Regions from separate parts of the Pigmentiphaga aceris genome, predicted to be linked through region 2. Evidence: predicted binding sites of a transcription regulator. Region 2 holds the regulator's gene; the other holds the start of a gene.
What was found. Region 2 encodes NrdR, which represses ribonucleotide reductase genes. Its sites were predicted from a motif close to CACNANATNTNGTG; they were not measured.
Positions count from the first base shown of each region.

Region 1: the regulator NrdR is predicted to act here: its motif matches at 1,784-1,797, upstream of nrdH (glutaredoxin-like protein NrdH).

Region 1 is NZ_CP043046.1:5,378,806-5,387,587, reverse strand. Features, by position in the region: gene FXN63_RS23195 (mannose-1-phosphate guanylyltransferase/mannose-6-phosphate isomerase) at 204-1,622, shown strand; gene nrdH (glutaredoxin-like protein NrdH) at 2,050-2,283, shown strand; gene nrdI (class Ib ribonucleoside-diphosphate reductase assembly flavoprotein NrdI) at 2,384-2,794, shown strand; gene nrdE (class 1b ribonucleoside-diphosphate reductase subunit alpha) at 2,770-4,932, shown strand; gene nrdF (class 1b ribonucleoside-diphosphate reductase subunit beta) at 4,984-5,979, shown strand; gene FXN63_RS23170 (beta strand repeat-containing protein) at 6,348-8,782, shown strand, end outside.
Region 2 is NZ_CP043046.1:984,089-992,870, reverse strand. Features, by position in the region: gene FXN63_RS04115 (MurR/RpiR family transcriptional regulator) at 1-576, shown strand, start outside; gene FXN63_RS04110 (aspartate/glutamate racemase family protein) at 587-1,270, shown strand; gene FXN63_RS04105 (LysR family transcriptional regulator) at 1,320-2,225, opposite strand; gene FXN63_RS04100 (substrate-binding domain-containing protein) at 2,311-3,114, shown strand; gene FXN63_RS04095 (riboflavin synthase) at 3,246-3,860, opposite strand; gene ribD (bifunctional diaminohydroxyphosphoribosylaminopyrimidine deaminase/5-amino-6-(5-phosphoribosylamino)uracil reductase RibD) at 4,164-5,312, opposite strand; gene nrdR (transcriptional regulator NrdR) at 5,396-5,866, opposite strand; gene glyA (serine hydroxymethyltransferase) at 5,882-7,129, opposite strand; ZMP/ZTP riboswitch at 7,226-7,422, opposite strand; gene FXN63_RS04075 (histidine phosphatase family protein) at 7,461-8,105, opposite strand; gene FXN63_RS04070 (YbhB/YbcL family Raf kinase inhibitor-like protein) at 8,113-8,763, opposite strand.

The DNA.
Region 1 (8,782 bases), 1.8 Mb from region 2:
ATCTCAGAATTTCACGCCTGGATTCCCCTTGAAACGTCGCGTTCAAGCTACCCATTCTCGGCTGCTGGCCCCTTGAACTTACCCTCCGTGACATCGAAGCGATGCACGGAGTCGGGGCCTGCGGTAACATTTACCGGTTCATGACACGCGCACCTTTGGGTGCGCGTCGTTTTTTCTCTTCCCCCAGGGATCTTCCAGTGCCCATCAAGCTTCAACCCGTGATTCTCTCCGGCGGTTCGGGAACGCGCCTTTGGCCGCAATCCCGCGAGCATCATCCCAAGCAGTTGCTGCCCTTGATGGGAGAGGAAACCATGCTCCAGGCTACCGCCCGGCGCGTGGAGGGGTTCACCGCGGCGCAAAGCTTGCCGCCGTTGGTGGTCAGCAACAACGAATACCGTTTCATCATTGCCGAACAGCTGCGCCAGCTGGGCCAGGATCACGCACACGTGCTGATCGAGCCGGTTGGCCGCAACACCGCGCCGGCCCTGACGCTGGCAGCGCTGCACACGGCCGAAGAAGATCCGGTCCTGCTGGTCATGCCGGCAGACCACGTGATCGGTGACCTGGACGCATTCCACCGTGCGATCGAAGCCGGCCTGTCATCGGCCGAGCAAGGTCTGATCGTCACCTTCGGCATCGTGCCGGCCGGCCCCGAAACGGGCTACGGCTACCTGCGCGTAGGCAAGGACGGTGCGCTGCGCGATCTCGAAGAGTTCGTCGAAAAGCCCGATGCCGTCACCGCCCAGTCTTACGTCGACAGCGGCAACTACCTATGGAACAGCGGCCTGTTCATGCTGCGTGCCAGCACGTGGTTGAAGGCGCTACGCCAGTTGCAACCCGCTATGTACAGCGCCGTCGAGCAGGCCTTCGCTGCCGCTGACGTGCAAGGCCCATTCACCGTGGTGCAGGCCGAAGCCTTCGCCGCCTCGCCCTCGGACTCCATCGACTACGCCGTGATGGAAAAGCTGGCCGAGACCGATATCAAGACCAAGGTTGTGCCCCTGTCGTGCGGCTGGTCCGATGTCGGCGCGTGGGACGCCTTCTGGGAAGCTTCCCCCAAAGACGCTCGCGGCAACGTGACCCGTGGTGATGTCGTGCTGGAAAGCGCATCTGACTGCGTGGTGCTCAGCACCGATCGCCTGGTTGCATGCGTGGGCGTGGACAATGTGGTGGTCGTCGAGACCCCCGACGCCGTGCTGGTGATGGACAAGCGCCAGGCACAGCTGGTCAAGCCCATCGTTGACCGCCTGAAGAAAGCCGAACGTCCCGAAGCCCGTGCGCACCGTCGCGTCTACCGCCCCTGGGGCATGTACGACTCCATCGACATGGGTGAGCGCTTCCAGGTCAAGCGCATCGTGGTCGAGCCGGGCGGCACGCTCAGCCTGCAGATGCATCACCACCGTGCCGAGCACTGGGTTGTGGTGCGTGGCACGGCCGAAGTGGAACGTGGGGAAGACACCTTCCTGCTGACCGAGAACCAATCGACCTACATCCCCCACGGTGTTCGTCACCGCCTGCGCAACCCCGGCAAGATTCCGCTCGAAATGATCGAAATCCAGTCGGGAAGCTATCTGGGCGAAGACGACATTGTGCGTTTCAGCGACACCTACGGGCGTAACTGACGCATCTGATACAGCACTAGGGTAAACCCGGCGTGCTTATGGCACGCCGGGTTTTTTCATGCCTGGCTGGAAAGCCGCGCCAAGCCTAGCGATTGGCCTGTTCAGGCTTGCGTCAAGCTCTTTGTCTTGTATCAATCAGTAGATATTCCGCCGGCCGGCGACACTAGATGTAGTATTATTTGGTCTTGGAAGTCGCCGCCAAAGTCCTCGGAAAACACCGAAAACCAAGGTGGCGCAAGGCCTTTGAGGTCCCAAGGCTTCAGCAAGTCTTCGTTACTACCAAGAATTTCGACCGGGTTAAATCGTCATTTCATCACTTCCTTCCGTCAGCGGAAGGCTGGGTGCAGTGCGAGCTCGCACGTCTGTTTCCTGACCAAGCCGGCAAGCCCGCGTACCACTATTCCGTGACTCTAAAGGAATGAATATCATGAGCGTTATCGTTTACAGCAAGCCCGCTTGCGTCCAATGCGTTGCCACCTACCGCGCGCTCGACAAGCAAGGCATCGCCTACGATGTAGTCGATCTGACGCTGGACGACGTCGCGCTCACGACCGTTCGTGGCCTGGGTTACCAATCCGTGCCGGTGGTCATCGCCGGTCAGGATCACTGGTCGGGCTTCCGTCCCGACAAGATCAACGCGCTGGCCCAGCTGGCTGCGTAAGCAAGACGTTTTTGCCAGAGCGGGGTCCGCAACGGCCCCCGCATCAAAGCCTGAATGGCCGCGCAAGCGGTGCCAATGACAGGCTTGTACGGACATCTTCATGAGCCTGCTCGTCTACTTCTCTACGAAGTCAGAAAATACCCATCGTTTTATCGGCAAGGTCGGCTTACCCGCGCAACGTATTCCTATTGCGACGGACGCCGAAATGCTTCAAGTCGACGAGCCCTATGTGCTCGTCGTGCCCACTTATGGTGGTGGAAGCATGCAAGGCGCTGTACCCAAGCCAGTCATCCGATTTCTGAATGACGAGCGGAATCGATCTTTCATCCGGGGCGTGATCGCCGCGGGTAACACTAATTTTGGCCAGGCGTATTGCGCTGCTGGCCGGATCATCGCGCAGAAATGCCACGTACCGATCCTCTACAACTTCGAGTTGCTGGGGACGCCCGAGGACGTGGAACGTGTGCGCGACGGAGTAGAGACATTTTGGACACAAGCAGCAATCTCCTGAGCCCGGTTCGTCCTTCCGCAGGACACACCGAGATCGACTACCACGCGCTGAACGCGATGCTCAACCTGTTCGACGACGGTGGCAACATCCAGTTCGACAAGGACAAGCTCGCCGCGCGCCAGTACTTCCTGCAGCACGTAAACCAGAACACGGTCTTCTTCCACAACCTGGAAGAAAAGCTGCGTTATCTGGTCGAGAAGGGCTATTACGAAGCCGACGTGCTGTCGCAGTACTCGCCGGAGTTCATCAAGGGATTGTTCGAGCAGGCCTACAAGCACAAGTTCCGCTTCCAGACCTTCCTCGGTGCGTTCAAGTACTACACCAGCTACACGCTGAAGACCTTCGACGGCAAGCGCTACCTCGAACGCTACGAAGATCGCGTGTGCATGGTCGCGATGTCGCTGGCTGCCGGCGACACCAAGCTGGCCAGCGAAATGGTGGACGAAGTCATCAGCGGCCGCTTCCAGCCGGCCACGCCGACCTTCCTGAATGGTGGCAAGAAGCAGCGCGGCGAACTCGTGTCGTGCTTCCTGCTGCGCATCGAAGACAACATGGAATCGATCGGCCGTTCGATCAACTCCGCCCTGCAGCTGTCCAAGCGCGGCGGTGGTGTGGCGTTCCTGCTGACCAACATCCGTGAAGCCGGTGCCCCGATCAAGCAGATCGAGAACCAGTCGTCGGGCATCATCCCGATCATGAAGCTGCTGGAAGACGCATTTTCGTATGCGAACCAGCTGGGTTCACGTCAAGGCGCGGGTGCCGTTTACCTGAACGCCCATCATCCGGACATCCTGCGTTTCCTCGACACCAAGCGCGAAAACGCCGACGAGAAGATCCGCATCAAGACGCTGTCGCTGGGTGTGGTCATCCCCGACATCACCTTCGAGCTCGCCAAGAGCAACGAAGACATGTACCTGTTCTCGCCGTATGACGTGGAACGCGTGTATGGCGTGCCGTTTGCCGACATCAGTGTGACCGAGAAGTACCGCGAAATGGTCAACGATGCGCGCATCCGCAAGACCAAGATCAACGCCCGCGAGTTCTTCCAGACGCTGGCCGAGATCCAGTTCGAGTCCGGCTACCCTTACATCATGTTCGAAGACACGGTGAACCGCGCCAACCCGATCAAGGGTCGGATCAACATGAGCAACCTGTGCTCGGAGATCCTGCAGGTCAACACGCCCACGATCTACGAAGACGACCTGTCGTACAAGGAAATCGGCAAGGACATCTCGTGCAACCTGGGCTCGCTGAACATCGCGCTGGCCATGGATTCGCCCGACTTCGCCAAGACCGTGGAAATCGCCATCCGTGGCCTGACCGCCGTGTCCGACGCCAGCCACATCCGTTCGGTGCCTTCTATTGACCAGGGCAATGCACAGTCGCACGCCATCGGCCTGGGCCAGATGAACCTGCACGGCTACCTGGCGCGTGAACGCATCTTCTACGGCTCGGAAGAAGGGTTGGACTTCACCAACATCTACTTCTACACCGTGGCCTTCCACGCCATTCAGGCATCGAACCGCATCGCCATCGAGCGTGGCCAGGTCTTCAAGGGCTTTGAAGATTCGACCTATGCATCGGGTGCGTACTTCGACAAGTACATCAGCCGTACCTGGTTGCCGAAGACGGCCAAGGTGCAAGGCCTGTTCGACGCCGCCGGCATTGCCATCCCGACCCAGGAAGACTGGGCCGCGCTGCGCGAATCCGTGATGGCGCACGGCCTGTACAACCAGAACCTGCAAGCTGTCCCGCCGACCGGTTCGATTTCCTACATCAACAACTCGACGTCGAGCATTCACCCGATCGTCTCGAAGGTTGAAATCCGCAAGGAAGGCAAGATCGGTCGCGTGTACTATCCCGCACCGTTCATGACCAACGACAACCTGGAGTACTACCAGGATGCGTATGAAATCGGCCCGGAAAAGATCATCGACACCTATGCCGAAGCCACGCAACACGTGGACCAAGGCCTGTCGCTGACGCTGTTCTTCCGCGACACCGCCACGACCCGCGACATCAACAAGTCGCAGATCTACGCATGGCGCAAGGGCATCAAGACGATCTACTACATCCGCCTGCGCCAGGTTGCCCTGGAAGGTACGGAAGTCGAAGGTTGCGTGTCCTGCACCCTGTAAGTCAGACGACCGAAAAAAGCAAAACAGAAAAGCCAAAGCGAACCACCGAACATGAACAGCCCGCAACGTCTCGTCGTGCCCCCGACGAAGCTCATCCAGCGCGTCAGCGCGATCAACTGGAACAAGATCGAAGACGACAAGGATCTTGAAGTCTGGAATCGGCTTACCGGCAACTTCTGGTTGCCCGAAAAAGTGCCGCTTTCCAACGACATCCCGTCCTGGGCGACGTTGAACAAGCACGAACAGCAACTGACGATACGTGTGTTCACGGGTCTGACGCTGCTCGACACCATCCAGAACACGGTCGGCGCGCCGGTGCTGATTCAGGATGCGATCACGCCGCACGAAGAAGCGGTGCTGACCAACATCTCGTTCATGGAAGCGGTGCACGCACGTTCGTACAGCTCGATCTTCTCCACGCTGTGCATGACCAGCGACGTGGACGACGCCTACCGCTGGAGCGAAGAAAACGAGTACCTGCAGAACAAGGCACGCATCATCCTGGACTTCTATCGCCACGATGAGCCCTTGATGCGCAAGGTCGCCAGCGTGTTCCTGGAGTCCTTCCTGTTCTACTCGGGCTTCTACCTGCCGATGTACTGGTCGAGCCGCGCCAAGCTGACCAACACCGCCGACCTGATCCGCCTGATCATTCGCGACGAAGCCGTGCACGGCTACTACATCGGCTACAAGTTCCAGAAGGGCCTGGAGCAAGTCAGCGAAGCCAAGCGCCAGGAAATCAAAGACGCCGCGTTCGAGCTGATGCACGACCTGTACGACAACGAGGTGAAGTACACCGAAGAGTTGTACGACGGCGTGGGCTGGACCGAAGACGTGAAGAAGTTCCTGCACTACAACGCCAACAAGGCGCTGATGAACCTGGGCTACGAAGCCTTGTTCCCCAGCAGCATGGCCAACGTCAACCCGGCCATTCTGGCGGCACTGTCGCCCAGCGCGGAAGAAAACCACGACTTCTTCTCGGGTTCGGGTTCGTCGTATGTGATCGGCAAGGCTGTGAACACGGAAGACGACGACTGGGCGTTCTGATCGCCTGATCGAACAGGGTGGTGCGCAGATTGCACCATCAGAAAATCCCGCAATGCCCGATGGGCGCTGCGGGATTTTTTTCGCGTTGAATAACGCGATCAGAAGAAAACATCAAATTCGATGCTTTTTTTAAAACCCAACACTGCCGTTTTCTGAAATAACAGCTTATGCGCTGTTATTGGCATCAGGTTTATAAGTCATAACCGGTTCTGTCATCAGACTTTCTTATCCAAAACCTCGTCATTTTGAATGATGGACGAAGAAAAGCTACTTTAGCGCGACGATATTTAATTTTTGCTGTCTTTTGTCGGAACCTTGCTCGGCCGCTTGTTACTCAAGCATGACTTCACTATCCGGACCGATTCGCCATGGCTTCCACACCCACCCAACTGACCATTGCCACGCTTTACGCGGCCGCTTTCAATCGTGCACCCGACGCTGCCGGGTTTGATTTCTGGTTGCAGGCACACGAGCAAGGGGTGGGCTTGGCCAATCTGGCCGGTACCTTTTTAAGCGCGCCCGAAGGACTGGCCACTTATCCGGCCGGGCTGAGTTCTCAGGAATTCGTCGCGGCTTTCTACAGTTCGGTATTCGGCCGCGCGGCCGATGCGGGTGGCCTGGCCTTTTGGACGGCTGCACTGGATTCGCTTGGCGGGGCGACCAATACCGCGGCCAAGGCGGCACTGATGGTGCGCATCATCGACGTGGCCACCACACCGCTTGGCAGCAAACCCGCCGACCTGAGCGATGCCGCCTATGCGCAGACCGTCGCCGACCGTGCGCGCTTCGCGAACAAGGCCGAAGCCGGTGTGTATTTCGCGGCCGAGTTGCGCAGCAATGACCTTGCCTTGGCCAAACAGATGTTTGCGATGATCACCGACGATCCGGCATCGTTGATCGCCGCGCGCAACTACGTCGATTCGATCATCAACCCGCCGCCGGTAGTGGTGCCGCCAGTCGTCGTGCCGCCGCCTGTCCTGACCAGCGCCGACGATGCTCCGACGATCACCAATAAGCTCAACAGCTACAGCGGCACGGCTGCGACGGCAGATACCACGGGCATGGATGCCGCGCAGTTGAAAGCGCTGGCAGCCGGGGTAAGCAAGTTCGTCGCGGGCGCGCTGACGGGGGCGATGGCGCTGGACAGCACGGTGACCATCAACGAGGCAACCGACCTGCTGGCCAAGTACGCCGGTACCACGGCAAGTGCCAATGCTGCCGGCATGGATTCCGATTATCTGGTGTTGCTGGCGTCCTCGAGCAAGTTCGCGGCAGCGAGCATTGCCGCGCCGACGCTGGTGCTGGGCAATGCCACGCTGGACGACACGATGACAGAAACCTTGCTGGGCAAGGCCACGGGGGCGCAGATCGACGCCACCGGCGCGACGGCTGACGAGTTGCTCAGCATCATCAATCACATTGGCAATGTGGCGGCTGGTGGCATCTCGGGCAACTTTGCGCTGCTGGGCAGCTTGACCGCCACGCAGCTGACTGCCTTGTTCGGCAAGTTCGACACCGGCGCGAGTGTGACGGCAGACGTATCGGCCATGGGTGCAGATCAGTTGGCCGTGCTGGCAGCGCACCCGTCTGCAATGGGCATAGGCGCGTTGACGGGTGCCTTGCACCTGAGCGATTCCCTGGATGCCACTGAAGTAGAGCTATTGCTCAATCGATATGACGGCACGGATGCAAGCCTCACGGCCAGCGCCACCGTCGGCAGCGACGTGTTGAATGTTGTCGTGCCGGCACTCGGCAAGGTGTCGGGCATTTCCGGTGCCTTGACGATCCTGGCCGATGTGAGCGCAGCCAATGGGCTGTCGCTGCTGGGCAAGTACACCGGCACCACGGCATCGGTGAACGCCAGCCTGTACACCAGCACCGAACTCCAATCGCTGTACGGCAACCTGAGCAAGCTCACTGCTATTACGGTGCCCCAGTTGGTCCTGGAAGACACGTGGTTGGACACCACCGCGATCAACGAGCTGTTTGCCAAGTCGACCGATGTGGGCCTCACGGTCAGCGCTGCCAGCAGCACGAAGTTGACGGGCCTGTTGAGCCAACTGTCCAAGGTCGCCAACAATGGCATTGTCGGCACCCTGAGCCTTACCAAGGATACGGGGGTGGCATCGCAACTGCAGAGTTTGCTGGCGAAAACGGCGACAGGCGCTACGGTCAGCGTGGATGCCACGGACATGGCCGACGGCCAGCTCTATGCACTGGTCGAGAGCGCCAGCAAGGTCGACAGCGTGAGCAATCTGGTCGTGCCGTCCAGTGCCTGGTCGCTGATCGGGGCACAGCCGGTGTCGAATCTGGGCAACCTGCTTGGCAAGAGCACGGAGGCGAAGCTGTCGCTGACCAGTGCGACCGCTGACCAGATCAAAACCGTGGCAGATCATGTCGCGCAATATGCGGTGGATGGTCTGACAGGCAGCTTTATTCTGAACAGCACGTTTCTTTTGACGCAGCTGGAGGCCCTGCTGGGGAACAAGGTGGCCGACGGGGCCAACGTCACGGTGAACGCGAGCTCCATGGACATCGATCAGGTGGCCGCGCTGTTCACCAATGCTGCCAAGATCGACGTGCTGAACAACCTGTCGGCACCCAGCGGCATCATGGCCCGAATAGGCAACAATTTTGGCTTGCTGTTTACCAAGGGAATCGGGCACGCCGTCGATCTGACAGGTGCCACCGCGGCTCAGCTGGCCGTCATTGGGCAATTCGTGAACCAGTACAAGGCAGATGGCCTGACGGGCAGCTTCACCATAGACAAGGACCTGCAGTCGTACAGCTTTGCCGCGCTGCT
Region 2 (8,782 bases):
ACCGCAGCGGCAAAACGCGGTGCCTTGGTCGCCACGCATTTCCAGCAATCCCAGGCCAATCTGGCCAGCACCTTCGACCGCTTGTCCGATGCCGTGATGACCAAGGTGGTGAAGGCGATGATCGACGCGCCGCAAGTCGTGATATTCGGCAGCCGCAGCAGCCAGGCTTTCGCGGTGTATCTGCGCTGGCAGATCATTCAGGTGCTGCCCCGCGTCACCGTTATTCCGGGGGCCGGTGAAACCACGGCCGAGCACATGGCCGGGTTGACCGAGCGCGATTGCATCATCGTCTTCGGCATGCGCAGACAGACCAGGCAGATGGATGCCGTGCTGACGGCTGCCGTGAAAACGCGGACGAAGATTGTGTATGTCAGCGACCAGATGTCGCCGGATTTTCAAGCGGCTACCTGGTCCATTCAATGTGATTGCCGTGGCCCGGGATCACTGGACAATCACGTTGCAGTGATGGCCTGGTGTGACCTGCTTGCCACCATGGTGATCGAAGCCTCGGGCGCTGCGGGACGAAAACGCATGACCGCAATCGAGGCAATTCATGAAGACACGGATGAGTTTTAAGCCACAGGGCATGCCAGACATTCTTCTGATCAACCCGAACACCTCGCAGGCCACCACCGACATGATGGTCGCGATTGCTTCCGCACACCTGCCATCCGGCTTTCGCATCACGGGCATGACCGCTATGTCCGGCCCAAGCATGATCGTCAACCCAGCAGAATTGTCCGCAGCCGGTCAGCAGGTGGAACAGGTCTGGAAAAATGCAGGCAGTCACTGGGCCGGAGTCATCATCAGCGCGTTTGGTGACCCGGGCATTGAACGCGTCAGGACATCAAGCCAGGTGCCTGTCGTTGGCATCTGCGAGGCGTCCATGCGCGAGGCCGGTGCAAACGGCAGACGCTTTGGCATTGCAACCGTCACACCGGACTTGCTGACGGCAATTCATGCAGATGCCAAGGCGTTGGGGTTGAGCGCCCAGTACACGGGTGCCCGATTGACACCCGGAGACCCCCGCGCGCTTGCCGGTGATGCGCTCGCATTGGAAGCCGCGTTGCACAGTGCCGTGCTGGCATGCATCGAAGACGGCGCGCAGGCCGTCATCATCGGTGGCGGCCCCCTGGGCCGGGCTGCCGTGGGCTTGGCCCCCCATTTCGATATTCCGATCATTGCCCCGATTGCGGCAGCGGTGTCGCAGCTGTTGAAGCAGCTTCAGTCAGACAATAGGCAAGATACCGCCCTGCTGGCCGACGCTTGACGCGCTGACGCACGCGCATTTTTTCGGCTGGTGGGTGACACGCGTGCAGTCATTCCTGCCGACTGGACACGGCTTCCCTGAGCGCCGATGCCAGCTTGGCGGATAGCGGCCGCAGCACATTCCCTTTGCGCACGATCAGCCCCAATGATCGGACGATGCCTGCACCCGATAACGGACGCGCCACGATGCCCGTGAATGGCGCGTTTTTTATCGACAGTTCCGGCAGCAAAGCCACGCCGATACCGGCTGCCACCAGACTGATCGCACCCGCCACGTGATTGATTTCATACTGAATGACCGGCCGGTGGGGAACCCGCGCGAAGGCATTATCGATCAGCCCGCGATTCCCACTGGAAGACGACACAGACACCATCTTTTCGCCTGCCAGGGCCTGCAATGAAATAACCCGCTCATTTGCCAGCGGGTGCTTATCCGGCATGACCACCAGATAATGCTCTTGCATGATTTCTTCGAAATCTATTTCGGCTTCCTGCGCCCCAATGAAATTGATGCCGAAGTCGGCCTCGCCGCTTCGCACGCTCTCCAGCACATCGGTTGCGCTTTCATCGATGATCTTCACCCTGACGTTCGGGTGCTCGGTGGCATAACGCTTCAATACCTGCGGCAGCAGGTGGTTGGCAACCGAGGGCACGCAGGCCACCGTGACGTGTTCACGGCGTTGCGCGGTGCCAAGCTCAATGCTTCGAATGCCCAGTTCAAGCTCTTCGATCACGGCCTGTGCGTGGACCAGGAACAGCTTGCCAGCCGCCGTCAGCGACACCCTGCGGGTGGTCCGTTCGAAAAGCCGTTCCTGAAGCGAGTTTTCAAGATTTTCAATACGCCGGCTTAAGGCTGGCTGAGAGATAAACAAACCTTCAGCAGCGGCCTTGAAACTGGATTGCTTGGCTACCGCGATAAAAGCCAGTAATTCGCCAGTTTCAATATTGATGCGCATAAATTATCAATCGTTAGATTAATTGCATTTCACCTTTTAAACTTTTTTGCGCACCATGGCAAGAACCTACCTTCAGGCTACAAAAATGACAATCAATGCCATCACCCTGGGAAAACGGGTCAAGCAGACCGTACTGGCCGTCGCAATCTGCGTGGCCAGCAGCACAAGCTTTGCCGCCGATTTATATGTCGTCAGTTCAGGCGGATTCGCCGCAGCTTACAAACAGCTTGCACCTGGGTTTGAACAAAAGACCGGGCACAAACTGATTTCGGGTTGGGGCCCATCAATGGGCGATACCAAAGAAGCCATTCCAAACCGACTGAACCGAGGTGAAACCATCGACGTCGTCATCATGGTGGGTGACTCGCTTCAGCGCCTGATCGACCAAGGCAAGGTATCGAAAACCGATCACGAAGTGCTTGCGCTGTCGCGCATCGGCATGGCGGTCAAGGCAGGTGCCCCACAGCCTGATATCTCTAGCGTTGATGCGCTGAAGACGACGTTGCTGAACGCCAAATCCATTGCGTATTCCGACAGCGCCAGCGGCGTTTACCTGTCTACCGTGCTGTTCAAGCGCCTGGGCATCGAGGAACAACTGAAGGGCAAGGCGCGCATGATTCCAGGCGATCCGGTGGGCCATATCGTTGCCCGCGGTGACGCCGAAATCGGTTTCCAGCAAATGTCCGAGCTTAAACCGGTGACGGGTATCGATATTGTCGGCCCGCTGCCCGACGCCGCCCAGCAAATCACCGCATTTTCTGCGGGCGTCGTGAGCAACACCGCACAGCCAGCAGCGGCCAAGGCGCTGGTGGATTATCTGTCCTCGCCGGACGTGGTGGATCAGATCAAGCGTACTGGTCTGGACCCAGCACCGCACAAAGCTAAATAAGCAGCCTGATTGCTGAAACGCCCTTCGAAATTCGAAGGGCGTTTTTATTGGCATCTGAATTCATCAATGCGGGTTATTCAAACCAGACATTTTTTATTCAGCTCATACTCAACATTCCCGCCACGCCAATATCATTTCGGCGCGTTCAGCATCCGTTCGACATACCGGGCAATCAAATCGATCTCCAGGTTTACCCGGTTGCCTGCCTTCAAGTGGCGCAGGGTCGTCACTTCAATGGTGTGCGGGATCAGGTTGATGCTGACATCGCAACCTTCCGGGCCGTCTTCCACGGAATTCACCGTCAGGCTCACGCCATTGATGACGATGGACCCTTTGTAAGCCAGGAACCGGCCAAGGTCCTTCGGCGCGCGCACTACCAATTCATGCGATTCACCCACCGGCTCAAAGCGCTGCACCGTGCCCAGGCCATCCACGTGGCCCGACACCAGGTGACCGCCCAGGCGATCATTCAGGCGCAGCGCTTTTTCCAAGTTCACGTCGCCGACCGCATCCAGTCCGGCCGTCAGGCTAAGGCTTTCGCGCGACACGTCCACGGTGAAACCGGAGGCGTCTTGCGATACGACCGTCATGCACGCGCCCTGGATCGCGATTGAGTCGCCCAGTTGCACGTCGGACAAGTCCAGCCCGCCAGCATCCACCACCAGTCGCACGCCGGCATCGGGCGAGTCGCCCAGGGCGTCGATCTGCTTGATACGGCCCACAGCCGCGACGATTCCGGTAAACACGATGTAGTCCTTTCAAGCGCCTCGGGGCGCAAGCGTGATGGGCATTGCCAGGATGTCGTCAAGACACGAGGCCGATGACGCATTGGCGGCAGAACACCTGCTGATGCAGGCGTTCAGATGCGGGTAGATAGTTGCGGATGTTCAGTTGCGAATGTTCAATTGCGAAATTCAGCTGCGGGTATTCAGATGCGGACGTTCACCCATGAAGCAAGTGCGACCCTGCACACGAATTCGACCAAGCGTGCGACTGCTCGTGCGGGACAGCGTGGTGAGAAGTCCGATCACACCGCAACGACGTCTCGCTCAACCCAGCAGCGACACCGCCTCGCGCAGCGCCAGCCAGTTTTCGTCCACGCGCGCGCGCAGCCTTACGTCCTGCCCCACCGCCATTACGTCGGTGAATGCAAAACGCCGGACGTCGTCCAAAGATTCCAGCACCGGCAGACGCGCCACGCCTGCGGCATCGCCCAGCAGCACCGGTGCCAGATAACTCAGCAGTTCGTCGATGCAATCCTCGCGCAGCAGCGAGCCATTAAGCTTTTCGCCCGCTTCCACGTGGACTTCGTTGATGTCGTTTTCACCCAGCCAGCGGAACATGGCGGGCAAGTCCACTTTGCCACGACCATCGGGCAGTTCGATGACCTGCACATTGCGATCGGCCAGACGCGCGGCTTTCGCGGCATCGGTGCGCGCCGTGAAGATCCAGGTGGGGGTGTCATCCAGCAGGCGCGCGGTTTCGGGGAGCAGCAATTGCGCATCAACCACGATCTTGCGCGGCTGGCGTGGCGTGGCCACGTGGCGCACATTCATTTGCGGGTCATCGGCCAGCACGGTGCCGATGCCGGTCAGCACCGCGCAGCTGCGCGCCCGCCAGACATGACCATCGGCGCGCGCGGCCTCACCGGTGATCCATTGCGACTTGCCGTTGTGCAAGGCACTGCGGCCGTCCAGCGACGACGCCAGTTTCATCCACACCCAGGGTGAACCACGATGCATGCGGGCGACAAAACCGACGTTCAGTGCCAGCGCTTCATCCAGGCAGACGCCGGTATCGACCGTGATGCCGGCAGCACGCAAGCGGGCCAGGCCATGTCCGTTGACCAGGGGATTCGGATCGCCCATGGCAACCACAACACGTGCCGGCATCGCGGCCAGCAAGGCATTGACGCAAGGCGGCGTGCGACCAAAGTGATTGCAGGGTTCCAGCGTGACATAGACCGTGGCCCCGGCCACCGACTCGCCGCGCGATTCGGCATCGCGCAGGGCGACCACTTCGGCATGCGGGCCGCCGGGCGGTTGGGTTGCGCCCTCACCGATCACCCGTTCGTCTTTCACGATCACGCAGCCCACGCGCGGATTCGGCGTGGTGGTGAACATGACCTTTTCAGCCAGCGCCAGCGCGTGGCGCATCCAGGCTTGATCTTGCGGGGACGCAAGCACGGTATTGCTCATAGGGAGATCACTCCGCCCCCGCACGGGCCGGCAGCCTGTTCAGAGGGCTTGCGAACCTTGCGGACGTGGAGAGGTAGCGCATGTCAGTGCCCCGACGGATTGGGGGGACCCTGCATCTCGCGCACCACATCGGCAAAGGCGTCGATGTGTTCAAAATTCCGGTAGACCGACGCAAAGCGCACGTAGGCGATCTTGTCGAGTCCTTGCAGTTCTTTCATGACCAGTTCGCCGACCTTCTCGGACGGCAGCTCGCGTACACCAGAGGTGCGAAGCGCCTCTTCGATGCGCGCCAGCGCCGCTTCCAGCTGATCGGCAGAAACCGGCCGCTTGCGCAAGGCAAGCGACATGCTGCTGCGCAGCTTCGAGGGGTCGAACTCAGTCCGGTTGCCATTGCGCTTGACCACCCAAGGCATGACGAGTTCGGCCCGCTCGAACGTCGTGAAGCGCCGGTCGCAGGCGGCACAGCGCCTGCGTCTGCGGATGGCATCGCCTTCCTCCAGGGGCCGGCTGTCGACCACCTGGGTTTCATCGTTCCCGCAGAAAGGACACTTCATACGTGTGAGCCTGGATCAGCCGCCGTAGACCGGGAACTTGCCGGTCAGGGCTTCAACCTTTGCACGCACGGCCAGGATGTTGGCTTCGTCGCGCGGGTTGTCCAGCACATCGGCGATCAGGTTTGCGGTCAGCTCGGTTTCGGCTTCCTTGAAACCACGCGTGGTGATGGCCGGCGTGCCCAGACGGATGCCGCTGGTGACGAAAGGCTTTTCCGGGTCGTTCGGGATGGCGTTCTTGTTGGTCGTGATGTGCGCCTGGCCCAGCACGGCTTCCGCTTCCTTGCCGGTGATGCCCTTGGCACGCAGGTCAACCAGCATGACGTGGCTTTCCGTGCGGCCCGACACAATGCGCAGACCGCGCTTGGTCAGCGTGTCGGCCATCACCTTGGCGTTCTTCACGACTTGCTCGGCGTAGTCCTTCCACGACGGGTCAAGCGCTTCCAGGAAGGCCACGGCCTTACCGGCGATGACGTGTTCCAGCGGGCCGCCTTGCAAGCCGGGGAAGATTGCCGAGTTGATCATCTTCTCGTGCTCGGCCTTCATCATGATCACGCCACCGCGCGGACCGCGCAGCGACTTGTGCGTGGTGGACGTGACGAAGTCGGCGTGCGGCACCGGGTTCGGGTAGGCACCACCGGCAACCAGGCCTGCGTAGTGGGCGATGTCGACCATGAAGTAGGCGCCGACATCCTTGGCGATCTTGGCGAAGCGCTCGAAGTCGATACGCAGCGCGTAGGCCGATGCGCCTGCGACGATCAGCTTCGGCTTGTGCTCGGCAGCCAATGCGGCGACCTGGTCATAATCGATGGCTTCGTCGGCGTTCAGGCCGTAGGACACGAAGTTGTACAGCTTGCCAGACGCGTTGACCGAGGAACCGTGGGTCAGGTGACCGCCTTCGGCCAGGCTCATGCCCAAGACGGTGTCGCCCGGCTTCAGCACAGCCAGGTACACGCCCTGGTTGGCTTGCGAACCCGAGTTGGGTTGCACGTTGGCGGCTTCAGCGCCGAACAGCTTCTTCAGGCGATCGATGGCCAGTTGTTCGACGATGTCGACAAACTCGCAGCCACCGTAATAGCGCTTGCCCGGGTAGCCTTCGGCGTACTTGTTGGTGAGTTGCGTGCCCTGCGCTTCCATCACGGCGGGGCTGGTGTAGTTCTCGGACGCGATCAGCTCGATGTGCTGCTCTTGGCGCACGTCTTCTTTCTGGATGGCGGACCACAGTTCCGGGTCAACGATGGAGATAGTGCGCTTGCGATCGAACATAACGGTTCCTTCCTGTGCGAGGAGGGCGGGCCGGTGTTCCTGATGGTGCCGGCCAGCCGCAATTTCCACATGCGCCATCGCGCATGTGAAGCTGCCTACGGCTGCCCAGGCGAACGGCGTGACAAGATTCCGCGTACAACCAGCCTGAAAAAAGCCCGGTCTTAAGCCTAACCTCGTCTATCCCTGCGCTTCCTTGTGGTGATCCACAAAAGGCTTGCAGCCGATGCTTGGTCTGACAGTCAACCGTCAGCCACCATGGCCACGCCCCCTTTTCGCCAGTTACGCAGGGTAAAGGCAATCACGTGATTCTAGCACTGTGCCAAGCACTCGCTCAATACGGCGATACTTCGTCAGCAGCTTCGGTCAAATGACTGTCATTGGCCCATTCCACGACCTGCCAGGTATCGCTGTCGAGCACGATGCGGTTGATGCTGGCGTTCAGCAGCAAGTGATTGCGCTCGGCTGCAAACCCCACGCCGGTGGCGTGGCGGTAAGCGATATCCAGCACCCCACCGTGCGTGAAGATCAGCACCCGCTGACCACGGTGCGCGACCCCGATGCGGGCCAGTGTACCGACCACCCGGTCGTGGAAAGCACGCAGGGTTTCGCCTCCCGGGATCTCACGATCCGGGTCGCGGCTTTTCCAGGCCGCAGCGGCTTCCGGCAGCAGCAGATCGATTTCCTGCCGATCCAGCCCCTGCATTACCCCGTAATTGCGTTCGCGCAGACCGGGGTCCAGCGTGATCTCCAGGCCCAGCGCAGCCGCCGCCGGCTTGGCGGTGGTGTGCGCCCGGTCCAGGTCACTGCTGTAGATCGCATGGAAAGTTTCGCTTGCCGCCAGCGTGCCCAGGCGCGCCGCCACCTGATCGGCCTGGCTGCGCCCCAGCGCATTCAGGCCCACGTTCAGCGAGCCCTGCATGCGACGGGTGCGATTCCAGTCCGTCTCGCCATGACGGATCAACCAAAGTTCACTCATTCAACGCTCACTCATCGCTGGCGATCTGGGTAGGAGCCAGCCTTGGATTAAGGGTATAGGTGCCGGTGAATGCCGCCTGGGCCAAGACATGCTTGTCGATGGCACGACGGACATCGGTGCCGCTGAAGACACCGTCGAGCGGTACGCGATCGACATCCAGCGCGTACAGCGTGAACACGTAGTGGTGGATCAGCGAATCGTTCCACGGGGGGCACGGGCCGTCGTAGCCGAAATACTGGCCGCTCATGTCGTGATCGCCAGAGAACCAGCCGGTGTAATCGTTCAGACCCTGGCGGGCATCGCGGGGTGCCATCGGGCCACCCTTGCCGCGCGGGGTCACTTCATTGCTGAATTCACCCTCTTCGATCTCACGCGCATCGGCGGGCAGGTCGACCAGCACCCAATGGAAGAAGTCGGTGCGCGGCAGGTCTGCCGGCACTTCACGGTCTTCATGGTTGACGTCGTCACCCTTGGTGGGCACATCGAAGTCATGAACCAGTACGACAAACGAACGTGTGCCCGCTGGCACCTCATCCCAGATCAGCTGCGGGTTCAAGTTATCGGCCAGGCCGACATGGTTCTTTTCGTCAATCCGACCAAACGCGTAACGCGCCGGGATCGGTTGTCCATCCGAAAAAGATTCGCTCCAGAGTTTCATTGCTGCGCTCCTGTGCCAT